Regions from separate parts of the Pseudomonas sp. Marseille-Q7302 genome, predicted to be linked through region 3. Evidence: predicted binding sites of a transcription regulator. Region 3 holds the regulator's gene; each other region holds the start of a gene.
The links. The regulator FliA, encoded in region 3, starts transcription of late flagellar genes. The targets are predictions, from matches to a motif close to CTAAAGTTTNNNNNNNNNNNGCCGNTAA.

Region 1: the regulator FliA is predicted to act here: its motif matches at 3,631-3,658, upstream of flgM (flagellar biosynthesis anti-sigma factor FlgM).
Region 2: the regulator FliA is predicted to act here: its motif matches at 4,755-4,782, upstream of ACWPW1_RS01955 (methyl-accepting chemotaxis protein).

The regions. Positions count from the first base shown of each region.
Region 1 covers NZ_CBCOPK010000001.1:3,355,936-3,363,328, forward strand. Annotated here, with positions in the region: gene flgC (flagellar basal body rod protein FlgC) at 1-258, opposite strand, end outside; gene flgB (flagellar basal body rod protein FlgB) at 261-683, opposite strand; gene cheR (protein-glutamate O-methyltransferase CheR) at 908-1,735, opposite strand; gene ACWPW1_RS15650 (chemotaxis protein CheV) at 1,778-2,710, opposite strand; gene flgA (flagellar basal body P-ring formation chaperone FlgA) at 2,809-3,537, shown strand; gene flgM (flagellar biosynthesis anti-sigma factor FlgM) at 3,698-4,006, shown strand; gene ACWPW1_RS15665 (flagella synthesis protein FlgN) at 4,067-4,534, shown strand; gene ACWPW1_RS15670 (flagellar brake protein) at 4,626-5,360, shown strand; gene ACWPW1_RS15675 (MFS transporter) at 5,403-6,758, opposite strand; gene ACWPW1_RS15680 (glycosyltransferase family 2 protein) at 6,803-7,393, opposite strand, start outside.
Region 2 covers NZ_CBCOPK010000001.1:405,687-413,079, reverse strand. Annotated here, with positions in the region: gene bioC (malonyl-ACP O-methyltransferase BioC) at 1-355, shown strand, start outside; gene bioD (dethiobiotin synthase) at 361-1,032, shown strand; gene ACWPW1_RS01965 (hypothetical protein) at 1,109-2,221, shown strand; gene ACWPW1_RS01960 (hypothetical protein) at 2,311-2,577, shown strand; gene ACWPW1_RS01955 (methyl-accepting chemotaxis protein) at 2,630-4,687, opposite strand; gene ACWPW1_RS01950 (xanthine phosphoribosyltransferase) at 4,868-5,440, shown strand; gene ACWPW1_RS01945 (YkgJ family cysteine cluster protein) at 5,444-5,848, shown strand; gene ACWPW1_RS01940 (YkgJ family cysteine cluster protein) at 6,187-6,501, opposite strand; gene ACWPW1_RS01935 (penicillin-binding transpeptidase domain-containing protein) at 6,631-7,393, shown strand, end outside.
Region 3 covers NZ_CBCOPK010000001.1:3,251,856-3,259,248, reverse strand. Annotated here, with positions in the region: gene flhA (flagellar biosynthesis protein FlhA) at 1-659, shown strand, start outside; gene flhF (flagellar biosynthesis protein FlhF) at 670-1,998, shown strand; gene fleN (flagellar synthesis regulator FleN) at 2,091-2,921, shown strand; gene fliA (RNA polymerase sigma factor FliA) at 2,918-3,658, shown strand; gene ACWPW1_RS15170 (chemotaxis response regulator CheY) at 3,746-4,120, shown strand; gene ACWPW1_RS15165 (protein phosphatase CheZ) at 4,140-4,928, shown strand; gene ACWPW1_RS15160 (chemotaxis protein CheA) at 4,955-7,222, shown strand; gene ACWPW1_RS15155 (protein-glutamate methylesterase/protein-glutamine glutaminase) at 7,306-7,393, shown strand, end outside.

The DNA.
Region 1 (7,393 bases), 100 kb from region 3:
CTGCACCTCGCTCGGATCCTCGACGATACCCTTGACCTCCACCCCGACACCGGCCTGGCCCTGGTCGTCGAACAGCGAAGCACCGCCCTGGGCCGCGTTGAACTGGGCAGCGAACACCGGATGCCGCGCCTTGTAGGTCTGATCGACGCTGGAGGAGACGGAGTCGGCGTTGGCCATGTTGCTGGCCACGGTGTTGAGACGAACGTTCTGGGCGCTCATCCCGCTACCGGCGATGTTGAACAGCGAACTCAGGGACATGGCTATTCTCCGCGCAGGGCCGACATCAGCCCCTTGAACTTGCTATTGAGCAGGGTGAAGCTGGCCTGGAAATTCATCGCGTTTTCGGCGTAGTTGGCCTGCTCGACCTGGGCATCCACGGTGTTCTGGTCCACCGACGGCTGGGTGGGGATGCGATATTTCAGCGCGGCATCGCCCATGCCCATGTCGAAACCCTCGGCGGCGATATGGCGGCTGTTGGTGGTTTCCAGCTGATAGTGTCCGGAAGCCCCGGAGGCATTCTTGGCCGCCTGCTCCGCCAGCACGGCGCTGAAGTCCAGATCCCGCGCCTTGTAGCCTGGGGTATCGGCATTGGCGATGTTGTTGCCCAACACCTCGGCGCGCTGAGAACGGAAGTTCAGCGCCTGCTCGTGCAACCCGAGTGCTTTGTCGAAACTGATGCTCATGTCGAGAGACCTTTGACGTGGCTTGCAAGCGATTTAGCAAGGCCCGTGCCAGTCTCTAAAACCCTTCTAAATCAAGGGTTCCACTCAGGGCGGCAGTCAGAATGGCCGCAAGCGGCAAGGTTTTTCCGCCGCCGTTGCCGGCTACGGGAGCCAGGGCGGCAAAACTTTGGCGCAAAAAGAAAGGGCAGACCTGGGTCTGCCCTTGGGGATGTCCATACAATGGCCTACTTGGCCTTGTAGATGATGCCCGGATTGCACTGCACCATCTGATAGAGATCCGGCAAGCCGTTGAGGGCTTCGGACGCACCCAGGAACAGATAGCCGCCCGGCTTGAGGGTGGCATGGATGCGGGTGAGGATGTCCTTCTTCACGTCAGCGGAGAAGTAGATCAGCACGTTGCGGCAGAACACCATGTCGAACTTGCCGAGGCTGGCGTAGCTGTCCAATAGATTCAGAGCGCGAAATTCGATCCGACTGCGAATCGCCGGCTTGACCGCCCAACGATTTGGCTGCAACACGTCGAAGTAGCGCTGCAGGCGTTCCTGGGACAGACCGCGACCAATCGCCAGCGAATCGTATTCACCGGACTTCGCCGCAGTGAGAATGGCGCCCGAGAGATCGGTCGCCACGATCTGCATGCCGCCACGCCCCTGCCCTGCCGCGCTGCGCTCGAATTCGTCCATGGTCATGGACAATGAATAGGGCTCCTGACCCGAGGAGCAGGCCGCCGACCAGACCCGCAGGCGCTGGCCGAAAGTATTCTTCGTCAACTCCGGCAAGAGGCGGTTCTTGAGTACCTCGAAGGGATAGGTGTCGCGAAACCAGAGGGTTTCGTTGGTCGTCATCGCATCGATGACCTTTTCCCGCAAACCGCCACGGGGCTGCATCTGGATGCGCTGCACCAACTCCGACAACGTCTTGATCCCCTCGGTCTCCATCAGCTTGTTGAGCCGACTGGAGACAAGGTACTGCTTGTTGTCACCGAGCAGGATCCCGCTGGATTTCTCGAGGAAATCACGAAAAAGCACAAAATCCGCGTTGACTGCTGACACTGCCGCTCCGCCTTCTGGATACCGGGATAGAGACGCCTTCACCTAGTGACTGTCGACCGCATTGATGCGCTCGGCTACCCGGGAGGCAAGATCATCGGGACGGAACTTGGCCAGGAAGTCGTCCGCGCCGACCTTCTTGACCATCGCCTGGTTGAAGACGCCGGACAAGGAGGTATGCAGCAGTATATGCACTTTCTGCATTCGCGGATCATGACGGATTTCCGCCGTGAGGGTGTAGCCATCCATTTCCGGCATCTCGATGTCGGAAATGATCATCAGCAGCTCCTCTTCCGGACGCTTGCCTTCGTCGACCATACCCTGCAGGTAATTTAGCGCCTGACGACCGTCATTGAGCGAGATCACCTCTACTCCAACGGTTTCCAAGCAGCGGGTCACCTGCTTGCGCGCCACCGAGGAGTCGTCGACGATCAATACCCGCTTGGTGACGGCCTTCGCCTGTACCACGTCGCTGATCACGCCGGCCGATACGGTCTCGACGGACGGTGCCACCTCGGAAAGGATCTTTTCCACGTCGATGATCTCGACGAGCTGATTGTCGACCCGGGTGACGGCGGTCAGGTAGTGATCACGACCGGTACCCTTGGGCGGCGGATTGATGCCTTCCCAGTTCATGTTGACGATCCGCTCCACCGAACGCACCAGGAAGCCCTGCACCTTGGTGTTGTACTCGGTGATGATCACGAAGCAGTTGTTGATGTCTTCCAGGCCACGACGACCGGTGGCCATGGCCAGGTCGATGATGGGGAAGGTGCCGCCACGGATGCTGGCCACGCCGCGCACCACCGGGCTCGATTTCGGCATCACGGTGAGCTTGGGGCACTGCAGCACCTCCTTCACCTTGAAGACGTTGATGCCGTAGAGCTGCGAGCCGTCCAGGCGGAACAGCAGCAGCTCCAGACGGTTCTGGCCCACCAGTTGGGTACGTTGGTTGACTGCGTCCAATACACCAGCCATTTGGCGACTCCTCTCGTTGCCTCGGACCGGTTGGAAAACTCGGCACAGGGCTTGCTTAGATGTGACTCATGAAGATCGAAGTGACGTGTTTCCGACCTATGAAAACCTCTTGCCGCTGGGCTGCGAATCTCATGTTGATCCTGGCATGCCTGGGCGGAAAGGCCTATGCAGAAGGCGACTACACCTCATCTGACGAACTTATCGGCGCTGTCGAAAGTTTTCTTGAGGAGCGCGTGCAGGAATATTTACTGGACACCCATTCCGACGCCCGCCATGAAACCCAAATCAACTCCCTTGATCCCCGCCTGCGCCTCGCCGCCTGCGACAAACCTCTGACGCTGTCGCAACAAGGTACTCCTGCGCCGGTGGGCCGGATCAACGTCAAGGTACGGTGTGAAGGCAGTAGTCCCTGGACGGTGTTCGTGCCAGCCCAGGTCAAGCTCTATCGCCCCGTGGTCGTCACCTTGCAGCCCCTTCTACGCGGCACGGTGCTGGACACGAGCAACATAGCCCTGGTCGAACGGGATGTCGGGACGCTGACACAGGGCTATCTCACCAGCCTGGAACAGGTGATCGGGACCCAGCTGAAACGTCAGGTGGTCAGCGAGCAGGTGCTGGCGCCCTCCTTTATCGAGCAGGCCGAACTCATTCGCAAGGGCGAACAGGTGGTCATCAATGCCCGCAGCGCCTCCTTCAGCATTCGCATGCAGGGTGAAGCCCTGTCCAATGGCGCCAAGGACGAGGAGATTCGGGTACGGAATCTGAGCTCCAACCGGGTGATTCGCGGTCGGGTGGTCGATCAGGGACAGGTGGAGGTAGCGCTTTAGCGAAGGAGCCAAAAGAGGTACCTTGAACGTCCGCCTCCTGAACCTCTGCTTTCCATCCTGTCGAAGGATGTGAACCGGCGCACAGGTCTACGGCTAAAGTTTCGGCGGGGTACGCCGATAAGCCGGGTATGCGAACGAGACGACACGAGGATCTCCACTCATGGCTCTAGATATCAATCGCCTGAATTCGTCCTCTACTGCGGGCATAGGCAATACCAAGGCCGCGTCCACCAAGGATGTGTCCACGGCTCAAACCAGCGACGTCAAGGCTACCAAGAGCACCGCCTCCGGCGAGTCGGTCAGCTTGAGCGCCGAAGCCAAGCAACTGAGCTCCCTGACGGCTGGGCTCAAGGATCTGCCGGTGGTCGACAGTGACAAGGTCAGCCGCCTGAAACAGGCCATCGCCGATGGCTCCTACAAGGTCGACAGCCAGAAGGTGGCCGACAAGCTGATGGCGTTCGAGTCCTGACGCCCGGTTCGGCATGGCCTTCCTGACGATCGCAACTAAGGTTCGAACGGAAAACGCGCCATGCCCAATGCTACCTTGCTCGACATCACTCGCCACGACATCGACCTGAGCGAGCAACTGCTGGCTTTGATCGAGCAGGAATTCCAGGCCCTGAGCGAGCGTCAGCTCGAACGGCTGGAGTCGCTGCTGGACACCAAGCAGATCCTGCTCAAGCAGCTCGATCAGCATGCCCAGCAGCGTACCGCCCTGCTCCAGGCCCATGGCCTGCAGGTCGATCTGCAGGGGCTGCAGGCCTATGCGTCCAGACAGCCCGATGGCGAAGAGCTACTGGCGGCTTCCAACCAGCTCGCGCAGCTCATGGAGCAGTGCAAGATCCGCAACGTGCGTAATGGCCAGATCATCCAGGCCAATCGCTTCGTGGTCGGCAAACTGCTCAACGTGCTGCAGGGCACTTCGGCTCCCACTTTGTACAATCGGCGCGGCAGCCAGACCGGTGGCGGTTATCAGCGCCCGCTGAGTTCGGCTTGATCACCGTCGTTTTTCCCGCACTGGCGTTTTCCGCTGTACAGATGGCCGTTAGCCATTATGCTTGCTGACCGCTGTCTACAGGAGTTCTCAGGTGCAAGGTGCCTCTGCTAGCCAAAACGCCCCCCAGCCACCCCAGGTGTACCGTTCCAAAGGAGAAATCCTGGCGTGCTTGCGGCCTGCGCAACAGCAGCACATCCCGCTGCGGATCACGTTCAGCCGACAGGATCAGCAATTCCAGAGTTTCGTCGTCGAGATCGACGAGACCAAGGGCCTGATCGCCCTGGACGAATTCATTCCGCGCGAGGCGGAGCGACTGCTCGAGCAGGGTAGGCCCTTTCGCGTGGACAGCTTTCATGAAGGCATTCGGGTGACCTGGCAGATCGATCGCCCCGTGCAATTCAGCGAGCTCGACGGCAACCGCTGCTACTGGGTCGAGTTGCCCAGCGAACTGACCTACCACCAGCGGCGCAATGCCTATCGGGTCAAGCTGCTCCTGACCCAGCCGGCCACGGCAGAACTGAGTCAGATAGACAGCCAAGTACAGCTACGTGGCCAGTTGATCGACCTGTCAGCTACCGGCTGCAAGCTGCGTTTTCCTGGTAACGTCACCCACCTGCTGCAACCGGGGCAACTGGTACAGAGCTTTACCGCCGAGCTGCCTATCGGGGCCATCAACACCCCGATAAACATTCGCCACGTGGCGTGCACGGAGCGCATGGAATACAGTGAGGTCGGCGTCAGCTTCCACAATCTGGGCGGCGCCGCTCAACGCCAGATCGAACGCCTCGTCTACCAGCTGCAGCGAGAGAACCGCCGGTTCGAATGACCAGCCGGGCGCCCACGACTGCTGGACGCCCTCCTCCACCTCTCAGGTCGCCTTGGATTCAGGCGGGTTCTCCAGGAACTCGATCTCTTCCTGCAAAGGCGCCCCCTCCTCGGCAGGCTCCTCCTCTACGACCGGCTCAGTGTGCATCTGGTCATGTACCACCTGGCTATCGACCCGTGGATCCAGCGCGGCCACCAGCGGCGAGCTGGTCGATCCCTCGGGCATGGGCACGTGGCTCAGCGGCGCCTCCTCGACCAGATGCTTACCGGTAACTGCATTCGGACGGATCCGCCAGATCAAAATCCCGCCGCAGAGTACTACGAAGGCATAGAGCATGTTGGGTCCGACCAGATTCATCAGGCCGCCCACCAACAGTGGCCCGATACAGGCACCGACCCCGAAGGTCACCAGCAGCATGGCGCTCAGTGAAACCCGCCGCTCACCTTCGATGTGATCGTTGGAAAGCGCTACCGCCAGGGGATAGAGCACGAATTGCAGCAGACTGACGATAAGGCCCAAAGGTAGCAGCACTATCGGCGGCACCTTAGGCAGTACGGCCAATGGCAAGGCCGCGATGGTCAGGGCAATAGCGATACCTCGAATCAGCCAACTGCGATCATGACGATCCGACAGCCAACCGATCGGCCACTGAGCGATCAGACCGGCGAAGATGCAGCACGCCATGAACAGACCGATGCGTTCGGTAGGCAGTCCCTGGGCGCTGGCATAGAGCGGGGCCAGGCCATAGAAGGAGCCGATCACCAATCCGGCTACCAGGGTGGTGGTAAGGGACTGCGGAATTCGCTGGATGAAGAAGGTCGGTTCCAGTGGCGCCGGCTTGAGCGGCGCCGGGTGGATCTTGCCGGTGACCGCCACCGGCACCAGACAGAGCGCATAGCAGATGGCGACCAGCATCAGCTTGTCGACGCCGAGATCGGGCGAGACCACCAGCACGACCTGCCCCAGCGCCAGGCCGAGATAGGAAGCTGTCATGTAGCCGGAAAAAACCTTGCCCCGCTCGCCGGGCCCGGCCTGCTCATTGAGCCAGCTCTCCAGCACCATGTACTGGCACATCATGCCCATGCCGATCAGCACCCTCAGCGCCAGCCACACGGGCAGCCAGGGCAACAGCCCTATGCCCAGCACCGCGGCGCCGACGACACCTGCGCAGGTCACATAGGCCCGGATATGGCCGACCTTGGCGATCAGCCGGTGCCCGAGCTTGCCGCCTATCACCAGCCCCGCGTAATAGGCGGCGGTCAAAGCGCCTACCCAAAGCCCTTGGACCTGATCGGCGGCCAGCCGCAGCCCCAGATAGGTACTCAGCAGACCGGTCCCGATCAACATCAACAGCGTCGCGAAATAGAGCCCGCGAAACGCCGACAGCACACGCACCATTGCCTACTCCATCGTCTCTTGCACATCAGGCAAGCGCGACGGGATCAGCTTCGTCGTTGCGCTGCCAGCTGGGCATCCGCGCCCAGGCGTGGGTTGTAGTGGCCTGCACAGGCCTTCATCAGTACCTGCAGCACCGACAGATTACCTCTGACGCTGCTGATCTTGGTGGGTACCTCGCCCTTCGGATAGCGCCGCACGGTAGGGAGTTCCACGCAGCGATAACCCAATTTGGGTACCCGATAGGAAAGATAGGCCAACAACTCGTAGGTGCTGAACTCATCGCGGAACGGCGCGACACGCGGATCCAGCAGCATGGCCCGGCTGTAGGCGCGGAAACCCTGGGTGGTATCGGTCCAGTGGAAGCCGGACGCCAGGCTCAGCATGGGCGCGTGGATGAAGCGGATGGCGAAGTCGCGGGACTTGGGCGTGTTCTCGGCCACGCCACCGGCCAGAAAGCGCGAGGCCTGGACGAAGTCGTAGCCCTGCTCGATGGCCTCGATGAAGCGCGGGATGGCATCGGGATCATCCTTGTCGTTGCCGTCGATGGTCACGATGCCGGTATAACCTTCATCGAGCACGAAAGCATAGGCGCAGCGCAGCTGGGCGCTGAGCTTGCCTGGCGCGGTCTTGACCAG
Region 2 (7,393 bases), 2.8 Mb from region 3:
CAGCCTGGTCGAGGGCACCCTCGACGAATTGCGCCAGAGCTGGGCCCAGGTGGACGACCAGGTGCACGTCAATCGCTTCCGCCGCCAGGCGGCCTATGCCGACGCCGCCGCAGCCAGTGGCCTGCAGGTGCTGGGGCTGGACGTCGAGCCCGAGCGCCTGCACTTCCCTGACCTGCGCGCCCTGACCCAGCACCTCAAGGCCATCGGCGCCCACAACCTCAACCAGGGTCGCCCCCAGGGCCTCACCGGGCGCCAGCGGCTGGCGGCCTTTACCCGCGCCTATGAAAGCCTGCGCCAGCCCGCCGGCCTGCCGGCCACCTATCAGGTGATCCACGTTCTGCTCCGCAAGGAATGACCGCCATGCCCGCCTATTTCGTCACCGGCACCGATACCGAGATCGGCAAGACCACCATCGCCGCCGGCCTGCTGCACCAGGCGCGCCTGCAGGGCCTCACCACCGCCGGGGTCAAGCCGGTGGCCTCCGGTTGCGAACGCACCGCCGACGGCCTGCGCAACGGTGATGCCCTGGCGCTGCTGGGTGAGACCTCGCTGCCGCTCGGCTATGCCGACATCAATCCCATCGCCCTGGAACCGGCCATCGCGCCGCACCTGGCCGCCCGCGAGGCGGGTATCGACCTCAGCGTCGCCGCCCTGGCCGCGCCGGTGCGCCGGATCCTGGCGCTGCAGGCCGACTTCACCCTGGTGGAAGGCGCCGGTGGCTGGCGCGTGCCCCTGGCCGGCCGCGAGTCGCTCTCCGACCTCGCCCGCGAACTGGGCCTGCCGGTGATCCTGGTGGTCGGGGTGCGCCTGGGCTGCATCAACCACGCGCTGCTCAGCGCCGAGGCCATCCTCGCCGACGGCCTGCCGCTGGCCGGCTGGGTAGCCAATCTGGTGGCCCCGGCCACCCTGCGCCTGGACGACAACCTCGCCACCCTGCACGAGCGCCTGCCAGCGCCCTGCCTGGGCACGGTGCCGCACCTGGCTGCGGCCACTCCCGCCGCGGTCGCGGCGCACCTGCGCCTGCCGGGCTGATATCAGTCTTTCGGGCGATGGCCGCAGGGCCAGGCCGGCGGCAGACTGCCCTGTCTGCCGCTACCGGATTCGCCCCGTGCCCACTTCCACGTTCCTGACCTGCCTGGGCCTGCTTGGCCTGACCAGCACCGCCTGGGCGCTGGACAACCAGACCCTCGTGGATCAGCGCGGCGAGCGCCTCGGCGCCTTCCTCACCCAGGAACCCGATACCCGCCAGGGCAGCCTGGAAGTCGTCCAGACCGGTCGCGCCAGCCAGGCCTATCTCACCCAGCGCGACTCCCAGGGCGACCGCACCCGCGTCGAGCAGGGCGGTGTCGGCAACTTCACCAATGTCACCCAGGCCGCCGGCGGCGCGCGCGAGATCGTCATCGACCAGCGCGAGGCCAGCCAGAGCCATGCCTATGTCTACCAGGGCCACGGCCAGCGCGATGGGGTGGACATCCTGCAAAGCGGTCTGCAGAACGAAGCCCTGGTGCGCCAGGGTGGCTACGACCAGCGGATGCTCATCGAGCAGCAGGGCGCACGCAATCAATTGAGCCTGTTCCAGGACGGCCGCGACAGCGGTAGCCGCTCGCGACTCAAGCAGGTGGGCGATGATCATGTGCAGGATGTGCTGACCCTGGGCGCGCGCAACGAGGTCGACCTGCTGCAGGGCGGCGGCGCCAACCGGGCCGTGGTCGAGCAACGCGGTGACGACAACCAGGCCGGGGCCCGCCAGGGCGCGCGGCAGCAAGATGTCCAACTGATCCAGATCGGCAATCGCAACAGCGCGGCGGTGCAGCAGAACGGCCTTGAAAACAGACCACAGGCCGTCAACACGCGCCAGCTTGGCGATGACAATGCCGCCCAGGTGATCCTGACGGGCGATGGCAACCACCTCGATCTGCAACAAGTGGGCAATCGCAACAGCGCCGGCGTCCTGATCGGCGGGGACGACTCCCGTCTGACCCTGGTCTCCCAGGGCAACGACAACGAAGTCAGCGCGATCTGGATCGGCGACAACGTCGAGCTCGGCATCGAGCAGCTGGGCGATGGTCATTCCTTCCATGCAGGCCTGGGCAGCGACGCCCAGGTCAGCGCCAGCCAGCAGGGCGCTAGCCAATATGCCTCCGTCAGCCAGGCGAGCGCTGGCAACGCCGTCAACCTGAGCCAGAGCGGTCAGGGCAACCGGGCGACGATTCAACAGTAGCGGGACACAAGCGGTGACACGGCCTGCTGGTTCTTTGACGTCAAAGCTGCTTCAATAGCCCTTTGACATCACCGTCGAGGACGCTGTCCATGAACGTGACTTCAAGCAATACCCTCTACGCAGGGGTGCAGGCCTACCAGAACGGCAGCCGCACGGTCGAAAAGGCCGGTGCCGCCCTCGCCTCCCAGACCGCGCGCAACGAACAGCAAGCCCTGGGCGCGACCACCAACAGCCAGGCTGACATGGCGAGCCAACTGGTCAATCTGGATGTCGGCAAGTACCAGGCGCTGGCCGGTACCAAGGTCATGCAGGCCTCTCAGGAAACCCTGGGCCGGCTGCTCGATACCCGGGCCTGATCAGCGGTTCTTTGAGTGGGAGGGGCGCCCTGACAGGCGCCCCTTCTGCGTTCTAGCCCAGGCGGAAACGCGTGGTGTTGGCCGCCAGGGTGCGGCTGCCCGCGTCCAGGCCGACCGCCGTGCTCTGCACCGTGCGCGCATTGCCGAGCAGCTCGGCAGCGGCGCCATCGATTTGCTGGATATTGCCGCTGACCTGATCGGCGGTGACCGCCTGCTGTTCAGCCGCCGTGGCGATCTGCACCAGGGTATCGGACACCCCCTGCACCGATTCGGCGATCTCTTCCAGACGCTGCCCCAGGCCGGTGACCGACTGGGCGTCGCTGGCCGCCTGACCACAGGCCTCCTGCATCAGCGACACGGCCTGGGCCACGGTACTGCTCAGACTGCCGACAGTGCCGGCGATCTGTGCCGTGGAGGCCTGGGTGCGCTGCGACAATGAACGTACCTCGTCGGCGACCACGGCGAAACCACGGCCCTGATCACCGGCGCGCGCCGCCTCGATGGCAGCGTTGAGGGCCAGCAGATTGGTCTGCTCGGCGATGCCACGGATGACGTCCACCACCTGCTGGATCTCCCCGGCCTGGGTGTTGACCTGGGCCATGGCCGCCGCGGTCTCGTCCAACCGCTGATTGAGGCGCTGGATGCTGGCGGTGGTCTGGCGACTATCGCGCTGGCTGACCTGAGCGATGCCGCGCATCTGCTCGGCGCGCCCGGCGGCCTCTTCGCAACTCCGGGCCACGCCCTGGGCAGTGGCCGCCAGCTCGGTCGCCGCAGTGGCGATCTGGGTGATCTGCTGGCGCTGGGCTTCCACCGCGCCCAACGCCGCCTCGGCCTGCTGTCCCAGTTCACCCGACGCCGTACCTACCTGGCGACTCTCCCGATCGACCGTCTGCAGGCTGGCCCGCAGCTGCACCACGGCCAGGTCCAGTGCCCGCCCGATTTCCGCCAGCTCGTCGCGTCCGTTCACCTGGGCCGTGCGGGTCAGATCGCCGTCACGCAAGCCTTCGGCCAGGGTAGTGATGCCCCGCGCGCTGCCGCGGATGGCCGCCTGCATGCACAGCAGCAGATAACAGGTCACCACCAGCAGCAGCCCGAAGCCGGCGACGATGAAGCCGAAACGGTGGACGGCATCGGCGCGATAGAACTGCAGCCGCTGATCCAGGCTTTCGAGGGTCTGCTGGCGGAAGGCCTGCAGCCCTTGCAGGACGCCGTCCAGGGTGGCTTCGAACTGCTCCGGCTTGAGGGTGATCTCGCCACTGAAGATGCCCTGATCGAGGGTCTTGAGGCTGGCCTCCAGCTGGCTGTTGACCTTTTGGTAGTCGTTCTTCCAGCCGGCCAGGTCGGCGGGTAGCTTGCTGCTGAGCAGGGCGCCGACCTTGGTCAGGCTCTCGTGGGAGTCGCCAACGCGCGCGCGCAGGTCGCGCAACTGCAGTCGGCTCTGCAGGCTGAACTGACCGGACACCACGCTGGCCTGACCGACACTGGCCAGGCGTCCTAGTCGCTCGTACAGCTCGACCGACTGGGTGGTGCTGATCTGCATCAGCAGATAGGTTTCCAGCCAGGGATCGAGGATCAGGCCGCTGTCGAGGGCGATCTCCTCACGCAACGCCTGGACGGCCCCCAGGGCCGCGGTGAATCTGTCGTAGCCGTCCGGCCACCAGCCCAGATTGCGCAGATCCTTGACGTCGAGGCCGGTTAAGGCCTGCTGGAGCTCCTGGAAGCGTTGCTGCACGCCACTGCCCAGGGCCTCGGCCGCCAGTTGCTGCTGTAGCGCGGCGAGGCTCGCGCGACCGCTGTCACTGCGGCCCTCCAAGGCGGCGATGGCGGCCTGCACCGCCGGGGTCGGTTGCCGAGCGGTGTCGATCGCCTTCCAGCGCGCGGTGAGGTTGCGCTGGGCGTTGAGTTCGGCCTCCAGCACATCCAGGCGTTGCAAGAGCCGGACGCCACTGCGTTCGCCGCTGACCGTCGCCAGCTTGGCCTGGAAATCCGCACCGAGCAGCCAGAGGCTGACCGTGAGTGGCAGAATGAACAGCACGAGGAGCAGTGCAAACTTGCGCGCGAAGCCGAAGCGGCTCAGCACACGAATCCCTGGTGACAACAAAACGTCCATCGATGACCGCTCCTCTGCCCTTCCGCTGGCAAACGCCGCTACCCGTTGCGGGTATCTATAAGGCGATTTGTCGGCAAACTAACGACTTTCTTGAAAGATAGGGCACAATCGCCGCCCTCCCGTATTCCCAGACCCGGTCCTGCACTCAGGCCCGGGCGTTGCCGTTAAAGGATCGTCCGCGTGGAACGCCTCAAAGCCAAGATTCGCACCGAAGGCCAAGTACTCTCCGAGCAGGTGCTCAAGGTCGATGCCTTCCTCAACCACCAGATCGACCCGGCGCTGATGCGGGACATCGGTCAGGAGTTCGCCCGCCGCTTCGCCGATGCCGGCATCACCAAGATCGTGACCATCGAAGCCTCGGGCATCGCCCCGGCGGTGATGACCGGTCTGGAGCTGGGCGTACCGGTGATCTTCGCGCGCAAGCATCAGTCACTGACGCTTACTGACAATCTACTGGTCGCGAGTGTCTATTCCTTTACCAAGCAGACCGAGAGCACCATAGCCGTCTCGACCATGCATCTGGCGTCCGACGACCGGGTGCTTATCATTGACGACTTCCTCGCCAACGGTAAGGCGGCCAAGGCGCTGATCTCCATCATCGGTCAGGCCGGTGCCCAGGTCATGGGTCTCGGCATCGTCATCGAGAAGTCCTTCCAGGTCGGTCGCGCCGAACTCGACGCCCAGGGCTATCGCGTCGAATCCCTGGCCCGCGTCGCCTCCCTGGCCGACGGTCAGGTCACCTTCGCCGAGTAAGCCATGGCTCAGATACTGCGCATTCTCGGTGCCGATCTCGATCGCACCGAAACCTGGATCCGCTACGACAAGGCCATGTGCCTGGACTGCGCGTCCAGTTGCTGCACCCTGCCGGTGGAAGCCCGCCTGTCCGATCTGATCCGCATGGGCGTAGTGGACGAGTTCGAGAAGGGCGAGCCGCTCAAGGACATCGCCAAGCGGCTCAAGAAGGACGGCGTCGTCGAACGCCTCAACGCCAAGACCGGGCTGTTCACCCTGGTGCGGCTGTCCAACAACGACTGCCTCTACCTGCATCCCAAGACGCGGTTGTGCACCATCTACGACCAGCGCCCGGACACCTGCCGTAACCACCCGCGCGTCGGCCCACGACCCGGCTATTGCGCCTACAAGCCGCAGAAGCTGCGTTAGACAAAGGGCCGGCGTAGGTTGGGTTGAGCGCCAGCGAAGCCCAACGGGGCGGGCTCGGTTCCGCGCGTTGGGCTTCGACGAGAGAGCCGTCTTAACCCAACCTACGGTCTGTCGCGTTCCAGGCCGCGACAGGACGCTAGCGCCCCTGTAGCCTGGAAAACCGCGCAGCGTTTTCCACAGGGCCGCGCCATTGCAAGGTGGACAAGGCTGGCGCCGTTAGCCACCCTACGTAGCTGTTCGCGGCCATGGGCCGCTCCTACAGCGGTCGGATGGCTCCGTAGGAGCGGCCCATGGCCGCGATGGGACCACCCGGACGGTGCACCTTTCAGGCGAATGCCTCAGAACTCGCCGCTTTCCATCGCCCGCTTCATGTCCGCGCGTTCTTCCAGGCATTCGGGACCGGCCATGTCGAAGATCCGGCAGACCCAGGGCCTTACCTCATAGATGCTGCAGTTCATCTGCTCGCGATCCAGGGCGGCGCACCAGCCGTCGTCGAGACGCCTCATGCGGGTACCGGTCCAGTCTTCCTCGATGAAGCGCGCGGGCACGCCGGCATCGTCGAACAGCAGGACTTCCTGGCGGCAGCACCAGGCCTGACAGCTCTCGCAGGTCACGGCAGGGGTAGAAAGATCGTACAGGGGGATGTCGCTCATGTGTGCAGTGTACCGCCCTCGACCGCTCAGCGGTTTCCGGCCGATGGCTGGAGCAGTTACCATGCGCGTCCCCGATGGTTGTAACCAGTTGTGACCATGCCCAAGCCCTCTTCTCGCGCAGGAGCCGCCATGACGGCCGCACCCCGCTATCGCTTCTATGTCGTGGTCGCCGTGCTGGTCCTGTTGACCTGCGTGGTCGCCGGACGCATCACCTACCTCAAGCTGTTCGACGCCGAATTCCTCGGCGATCAGGGCGACCGTCGCTCGGTGCGCCACATTCCCATCCCGGTCACCCGCGGCATGATCACCGATCGCAACGGTGCGCCCCTGGCGGTTTCCACCGAGGTGGTGACCATCTGGTGCAATCCGGCGGAAATGCAGGACAGCGCCGACCAGCTGGGGCGCCTGGCCCAGGCCATCCACAAGCCGGAGGCCGAGCTGCGCAACCTGATCCTCGGGCATCCGGAAAAGCACTTCCTCTATCTGGCTCGCGCCCTGTCGCCCATCGATGGCGAGAACATCATGGCCCTCGGCGTGCCAGGTGTCCGCCAGATCAAGGAATACAAGCGCTACTACCCGAGCTCCGACCTGGTGGCCCAGGTGATCGGCATGGTCAACATTGACGGCCACGGCCAGGAAGGCCTGGAACTGGGCTTCGAGGACTGGCTGGCGGGCCGGAGCGGCGTACGCGAGGTGCTGATCAATCCGCGCGGCTCGGTGGTCAAGAACATCCGCGTGGTGCGCCAGCCGCAGCCGAGTCGGGAGGTGGCCCTGTCCATCGACCTGCGACTGCAGTTCATCGCCTACCGCGCGCTGCAGACGGCCGTGGAGAAGTTCGGCGCCCAGTCCGGATCCGCGGTGCTGGTCGACCCCAAGACCGGACAGATCCTGG
Region 3 (7,393 bases):
TGGATGCCAGTACCGTAGTCGCCACCCACCTCAACCAGATCCTCTTCAAGCATGCCCACGAGCTGATTGGTCACGAAGAAGTCCAGCAGTTGCTGCAGGTGCTGGCCAAGAGTTCGCCCAAGCTGGCCGAAGAACTGGTGCCCGGCATCGTCTCCCTGTCGACCCTGCTCAAGATCCTCCAGCAGCTGCTGCAGGAGCAGGTACCGGTCCGCGACATCCGCACCATCGCCGAAGCCATCGCCAACGTCGGTCCGCGGAGTCAAGATCCCGCCGCCATCGCCGGTGCCGTACGGGTCGCGTTGTCCCGCGCAATCGTCCAGAACATCGTAGGAATGGAGCCTGAGCTGCCTGTTATCACCCTTGAGCCAAGGTTGGAACAGATGTTGCTAAGTAGTATGCAGAAGGCCGGTCAGGGCGCCGAGGACGGTATGTTCCTTGAGCCTGGCATGGCTGAAAAACTGCAGCGTTCCCTTATCGAGGCAGCGCAGCGTCAGGAAATGATGGGTAAGCCAGTGGTGCTGCTGGTAGCTGGTGCGATCCGCGGGATGATGTCCCGCTTCGCCCGGATGGCAGCGCCGAACATGAGTGTACTGGCCTACCAGGAAATTCCGGACAACAAGCAGGTCACCATCGTCGCTACCGTTGGCCAGAATGGCTGAGGTCTAGATCATGCAAGTCAAACGTTTCTTCGCTGCCGATATGCGTCAAGCCATGAAGCTGGTACGCGACGAGCTGGGCCCGGATGCCGCCATCCTCAGCAACCGCCGGGTCGCCGGCGGGGTCGAGCTGACCGCGGCGCTGGACTACCAGGCTCCGGCACCGGCTGCGCCCAACGCGGAGCTGCAGGCGGAGTTGCGCAAGACCCATGCGAAGATCGCCCAGGCCCATGCCGACCTCAGCATTCGTGCGCCGGGCGTGCCCTCGGCCGCACCCAAGGACAAGCAGCTGCTCGGCGCCATCAGCGCCGCCGACAGCCGTCGCGAGCCGGTGATCGCCCCGCCGCGTGCCCCCCAACCGGCTGCTGCAGCAGCTGCCGCCAGCGCCGCGCCGGAAGACCGCCGCGCCCTGGAAGCCATGCGCAGCGAACTCAGTGGCCTGCGTGAACTGCTGGAAGTCCAGCTGGGCTCCATGGCCTGGACGCAGGTGCAGTCCACCCGTCCGGAGCAGGCCGGCCTCTGGCGCCGTCTGCAACGCATGGGGCTGCCGGCCGACCTGGCCCGCCACCTGCTCGACAGCGTGGCCAAGATCCAGGACCCGCGCCATGCCTGGCGCATGCTGCTGGCCAACTTCGCCCAGCTGGCCAAGACCACTGACGCCAAGATTTTGGAGGAGGGCGGCATCGTCGCCTTCGTCGGTCCGGCCGGCATGGGCAAGACCACCACCCTGGCCAAGCTCGCCGCCAACTACGTGCTCAAGTACGGTCCCCAGAGTCTGGCGCTGGTCAGCATGGACAGCTTCCGCATCGGTGCCCAGGAGCAGATCAAGACCCTGGGCCGCATCCTCGACGTACCGGTGACCCTGGTCGATCCGGGCCAGTCCCTGGCGCAGGCCCTGGCGCCCCTGGCACGCAAGCGTCTGGTGCTGATCGATACCGCGGGCATGCCCGCCAACGATCCGGCGCTCAAGGCGCAGCTCGAAGCCCTGGCGAACCGCCAGCTGAAGATTCGCAATTACCTGGTGCTGGGTGTCACCAGCCAGAGCCAGGTGCTCAAGGCGGCCTATCACAGCTATCGGCGCTGCGGCCTGAGCGGCTGCGTGCTGACCAAGCTGGACGAGGCCGCCAGCCTCGGCGAAGCCCTGGGCCTGGCCATCAGCCAGCGCCTGCCGGTGGCCTACATCGCCGACGGTCCGCGCATCCCGGACGATCTGCATCCGGCTCGCAGCCACCAGCTGGTGAGCCGCGCCGTGAGCCTGCAGGCGTCCGAAGAGCCGAGCGAAGAAACCATGGCCGGCATGTTCGCCGGCCTGTATCAGAGCAATGCCCGCCGCGCCGGTTAGCGCCGACGAACGGTAGTGGTGCATCGCATGCCTGGGCACGCCAAATGCACTTGGTCTAAAGTGTGACGGATTTCAATCAAAGGTATCAGGCAATGGGTAGCATGCATCCCGTCCAAGTCATAGCGGTCACGGGCGGTAAAGGCGGTGTCGGCAAGACCAATGTGTCGGTCAACCTGGCCTTGGCCCTGGCCGATATCGGGCGGCGCGTCATGCTGCTCGACGCCGACCTGGGCCTTGCCAACATCGACGTTCTGCTCGGGCTGTCGCCCAAGCGCACCCTGGCCGACGTCATTTCCGGCGAATGTGAGCTGCGCGACGTGCTGCTGCACGGGCCGGGCGGCATCCGCATCGTCCCGGCAGCCTCGGGCACCCAGGCGATGGTCAATCTGACGCCGGCCCAGCATGCCGGTCTGATCCAGGCCTTCAGCGACATCAGCGAGAACCTCGACGTGCTCATCGTCGATACCGCTGCCGGCATCGGCGACCAGGTGGTCAGCTTCGTCCGCGCCGCCCAGGAAGTCCTGGTCGTGGTGTGCGACGAGCCCACCTCCATCACCGATGCCTACGCCCTGATCAAGCTGCTCAATCGCGACCATGGCGTCACCCGTTTCCGGGTGTTGGCGAATATGGCGCTGACACCCCAGGAAGGCCGCAATCTCTTTGCTAAGCTGACCAAGGTGACCGACAGATTCCTGGATGTCGCCTTGCAATACGTGGGCGCCATTCCGTTCGATGAAGCGGTGCGCAAAGCGGTACAGAAACAGCGCCCCGTGTACGAAGCCTTTCCGCGTGCCAAGGCCTCACTGGCCTTTCGTGCGGTGGCTCAGAAAGTCGATGGCTGGCCGCTGCCCGCCAATCCGCGCGGCCATCTCGAGTTCTTTGTCGAGCGCCTTGTGCAACCAGCCATCGGTACCCACGCATGACAGCATCCAGCGGGCTTCGCATGTACAGCAAAACCTCGGAACGTACCCAGCAGGAGCAGCTCATCAACCGCTACGCGCCGTTGGTGAAACGCATCGCCTACCATCTCCTGGCGCGCCTGCCGGCGAGCGTACAGGTCGAAGACCTGATGCAGGCCGGCATGATCGGTCTGCTGGAGGCCTCGCGCAAATACGACGCCGGCAAGGGCGCCAGCTTCGAGACCTACGCTGGCATCCGCATCCGCGGTGCCATGCTCGATGAGGTCCGCAAGGGCGACTGGGCGCCGCGCTCGGTGCACCGCAACACGCGCATGGTCACCGACGCCATTCGGGCAGTGGAAGCGCGCACTGGTCGTGACGCTAAAGATTCCGAAGTCGCGGCCGAACTTAAATTGAGTCTGGATGAGTACTACGGCATCCTTGGCGACACCATGGGGAGTCGCCTGTTCAGCTTCGACGACCTCATGGAGGGTGGTGAGCATGGGCTCGAGGAGAGCGGTTCGCATGAACTCGAGCCCGGTCGCGGTCTGGAAGACGAGCGCTTCCGCAAGGCCCTGGCCGAGGCCATCGCCAATCTTCCGGAGCGTGAACGTCTGGTGCTCTCGCTGTATTACGACGAGGAACTCAACCTCAAGGAAATCGGCGAGGTGCTGGGTGTGAGCGAGTCACGTGTCTGCCAACTTCACAGTCAATGCGCGGCACGCCTGCGGGCGCGGCTGGCGGAATGGCGTTCGCGTTAACCGGCTGGTACTCAGGCTACTACGATTGCTTAGACGCGCCTTGTGGCGTGTGTGCGGATTAGGACGGAGGTCGACTTGGACAAGAACATGAAAATCCTCATCGTGGACGATTTTTCCACGATGAGACGCATCATCAAGAATTTGCTGCGCGATCTGGGATTCACCAATACCGCCGAAGCAGACGACGGCAATACCGCACTGCCGATGCTGCAGAGCGGCAACTTCGATTTTCTCGTCACCGACTGGAACATGCCTGGCATGACCGGCATCGACCTGCTGCGCCAGGTCCGCGCCGACGCGCGCCTGAAGACCCTGCCGGTGCTGATGGTGACCGCCGAGGCCAAGCGTGAGCAGATCATCGAAGCCGCTCAGGCCGGCGTGAATGGCTATGTGGTCAAGCCTTTCACCGCCCAGGTGCTGAAAGAAAAGATCGACAAGATCTTCGAGCGGGTGAACGGCTGAAGAAAGCCGCGGGGACGTTATGGATCAGCTTGGCACCAACAGCTTCAGCGACTTCGAGTCGAATCTAAAACAGCACGCCCAAGAGCTGGTGAAATGCCTGGAAAGCGGCGATTTCACCCAGGCCGTGCATGTTATCAATGAGCTCAATCAACTGCGTGATCGGGGTCTTTACCAGGAAGTCGGCAAGCTGACCCGCGAGCTGCACAATGCCATCGTCAACTTCGAGATCGATCCGCGCGGCATGGCCGGCGAAGAGGTCTCCCAGATCAGCGATGCCACCGATCGTCTCTCCTACGTGGTGAAGATGACCGAGAACGCCGCCAACCGGACCATGGATCTGGTGGAGGAGAGCGCGCCGCTGGTAGGCAACTTCGGCGACGAGGCCCGTGCCGTGCATGCCGACTGGAAGAAATTCATGCGCCGGGAAATGGGCGCGGACGAATTCCGCGAACTGGCCAAGCGCGTCGACGCCTTCCTCAGCCACAGCGAGAGCAGTGCCGAACAGCTGTCGGCCAAGCTCAACGACATTCTCCTCGCGCAGGACTACCAGGATCTCACCGGTCAGGTGATCAAGCGGGTCGTCAATCTCGTCGGGCAGATCGAGAAAGACCTCGTCAAGCTGGTGATGATGGCCAGTCAGGTCGATCGCTATACCGGCTTCAGTCACGATCACACCGCGCTGATCGAACAGAATCGAAAAGAAAAGACGATGAAGGGTGAAGGTCCGCAGATTCATGCCGATAAGCGTGAAGACGTCGTGGCCGCTCAGGTCGACGTCGACGATCTTCTATCCAGTCTGGGCTTTTGACCCAGACCCTCTTGGGGAGTGCAGGAATGAGCTTCGACGCCGATGAAGAAATCCTCCAGGATTTCCTGGTAGAGGCCGGCGAGATTCTCGAACAGTTGTCCGAACAATTGGTCGAGCTGGAAAGCCGCCCGGATGACATGGATCTGCTGAATGCCATTTTCCGTGGCTTCCATACCGTAAAGGGCGGTGCCGGTTTCCTGCAGCTCCATACCCTGGTCGAGTGCTGCCATATCGCGGAAAACGTGTTCGACATCCTGCGCAAAGGCGAACGCCGCGTGGATGCCGAGCTGATGGATGTGGTGCTGCAGGCACTGGATTCCGTCAACGAAATGTTCGGTCAGGTCCGTGAACGCGAAGAGCCGACCCCGGCCTCGCCTGAATTGCTGGCGGCCCTGGCCCGCCTGGCCGAACCCGCCGGCAGTGAGCCGGCGCCGGTTCCGGTTGCGCCCGTGGCTGCTGCCCCGGTCGCCGCCGCAGAGCCCGCTCCGACTGCCGCGGCGGCTGCCGAGCCGGAACTGAGCGATGCCGATTTCCAGAACCTGCTCGATGCCCTGGGCAGCGAGCCGGGTGCCGACCAGGGGGCCACTGCGGAAACCGCCAGTGCCGCCGGTGGCGAGGACATCACCGACGACGAATTCGAGGCCTTGCTCGATCAGCTGCATGGCAAAGGCAAGTTCAACGAGGCGCCAGCGGCGGCTCCGGTGGCTGCCACGGCACCTGCGCCAGCCGCCACGGGTGGCGACGAGATCACCGATGACGAATTCGAAGCCCTGCTCGACGAGCTGCACGGCAAGGGCAAGTTCGTCGCGAACGAGGCTCCTGCGCCGGCCGCATCGGCACCCGTCACGGCTGCTCCGGCGGCGGCGAGTGGTGATGAGATCACCGATGACGAGTTCGAATCCCTGCTCGATGAACTCCATGGCAAGGGCAAGTTCAGTGGCCCCGCCGAGCCCGTAGCTGCACCGGTTGCCGCTGCGCCGACACCGGTCGCCGCGCCTCAGCCTGTTCCGGCCCCGGCCCCGGCCCCGGCCCCGGCCCCAGCACCGGCACCGAAACCGGCCGCCGAGGTCGCTGCGCCTAAGCCGGCGGCACCTGCCACGGCAGGCGAGCGTCCCACCAGCGAGGCGGAGACCACCGTGCGGGTCGATACCGCGCGGCTGGACGAGATCATGAACATGGTCGGCGAACTGGTGCTGGTGCGTAACCGCCTGGTACGCCTGGGCCTGAACAGCGGCGACGAGGCCATGGCCAAGGCCGTGTCCAACCTCGACGTGGTCACCGCGGATCTGCAGACCTCGGTCATGAAGACCCGAATGCAGCCGATCAAGAAAGTCTTCGGCCGCTTCCCGCGCCTGGTCCGCGATCTGGCGCGCAGCCTGAAGAAAGAGATCAACCTGGAGCTGGTCGGTGAAGAAACCGACCTGGACAAGAACCTGGTCGAGGCCCTGGCCGATCCGCTGGTGCACTTGGTGCGCAATGCGGTCGACCATGGCATCGAGGGGCCGGCCGAGCGTGAAGGCAACGGCAAGTCCCGCGCCGGACGCGTGGTGCTTTCCGCCGAGCAGGAAGGCGACCATATCCTGCTGTCGATTTCCGACGACGGCAAGGGCATGGACGCGGATCTGCTGCGTAACAAGGCGGTGGAAAAGGGCCTGCTCGACCGCGACGCGGCCGATCGCCTGACCGAGACCGAGTGCTTCAACCTGATCTTTGCCCCGGGTTTCTCCACCAAGGCCGAGATCTCCGACATCTCCGGCCGCGGCGTGGGCATGGACGTGGTCAAGACCAAGATCAGCCAGCTCAACGGTACCCTCAACGTCTTCTCGACCAAGGGCCAGGGCTCCAAGATCGTCATCAAGGTACCCCTGACCCTGGCGATCATGCCGACGCTGATGGTGATGCTGGGCAACCAGGCCTTCGCCTTCCCGCTGGTCAACGTCAACGAGATCTTCCACCTCGACCTGTCCCGCACCAACGTGGTGGATGGCCAGGAAGTGGTGGTGGTGCGCGACAAGGCACTGCCGCTCTTCTACCTCAAGCGTTGGCTGGTACCTGGTGCAGCCCACGTGGAGCAGGGCGAGGGGCACGTGGTGATCCTCTCGGTCGGCACCCAGCGTATCGGCTTCGTGGTCGATCAGCTGGTGGGCCAGGAAGAGGTGGTCATCAAGCCACTCGGCAAGATGCTGCAGGGCACGCCCGGCATGTCGGGGGCGACCATCACTGGCGACGGCCGCATCGCGCTCATCCTCGATGTACCCAGCATGCTCAAGCGCTACGCCCGTCGCGGGCTCTGAGTCGGCCAGGTACGAGCGGCGTCGGGTCCTGTGCCCTGCGCCATCGGGTGGCCTGAGCCGCCCCAGGTTAGGAGTTTCAAGGTATGCCGGTAAAAGTACTGGTGGTAGACGATTCCGGCTTCTTCCGGCGTCGGCTCAAGGAAATCCTGGCGGCCGACCCCAACATCTCGG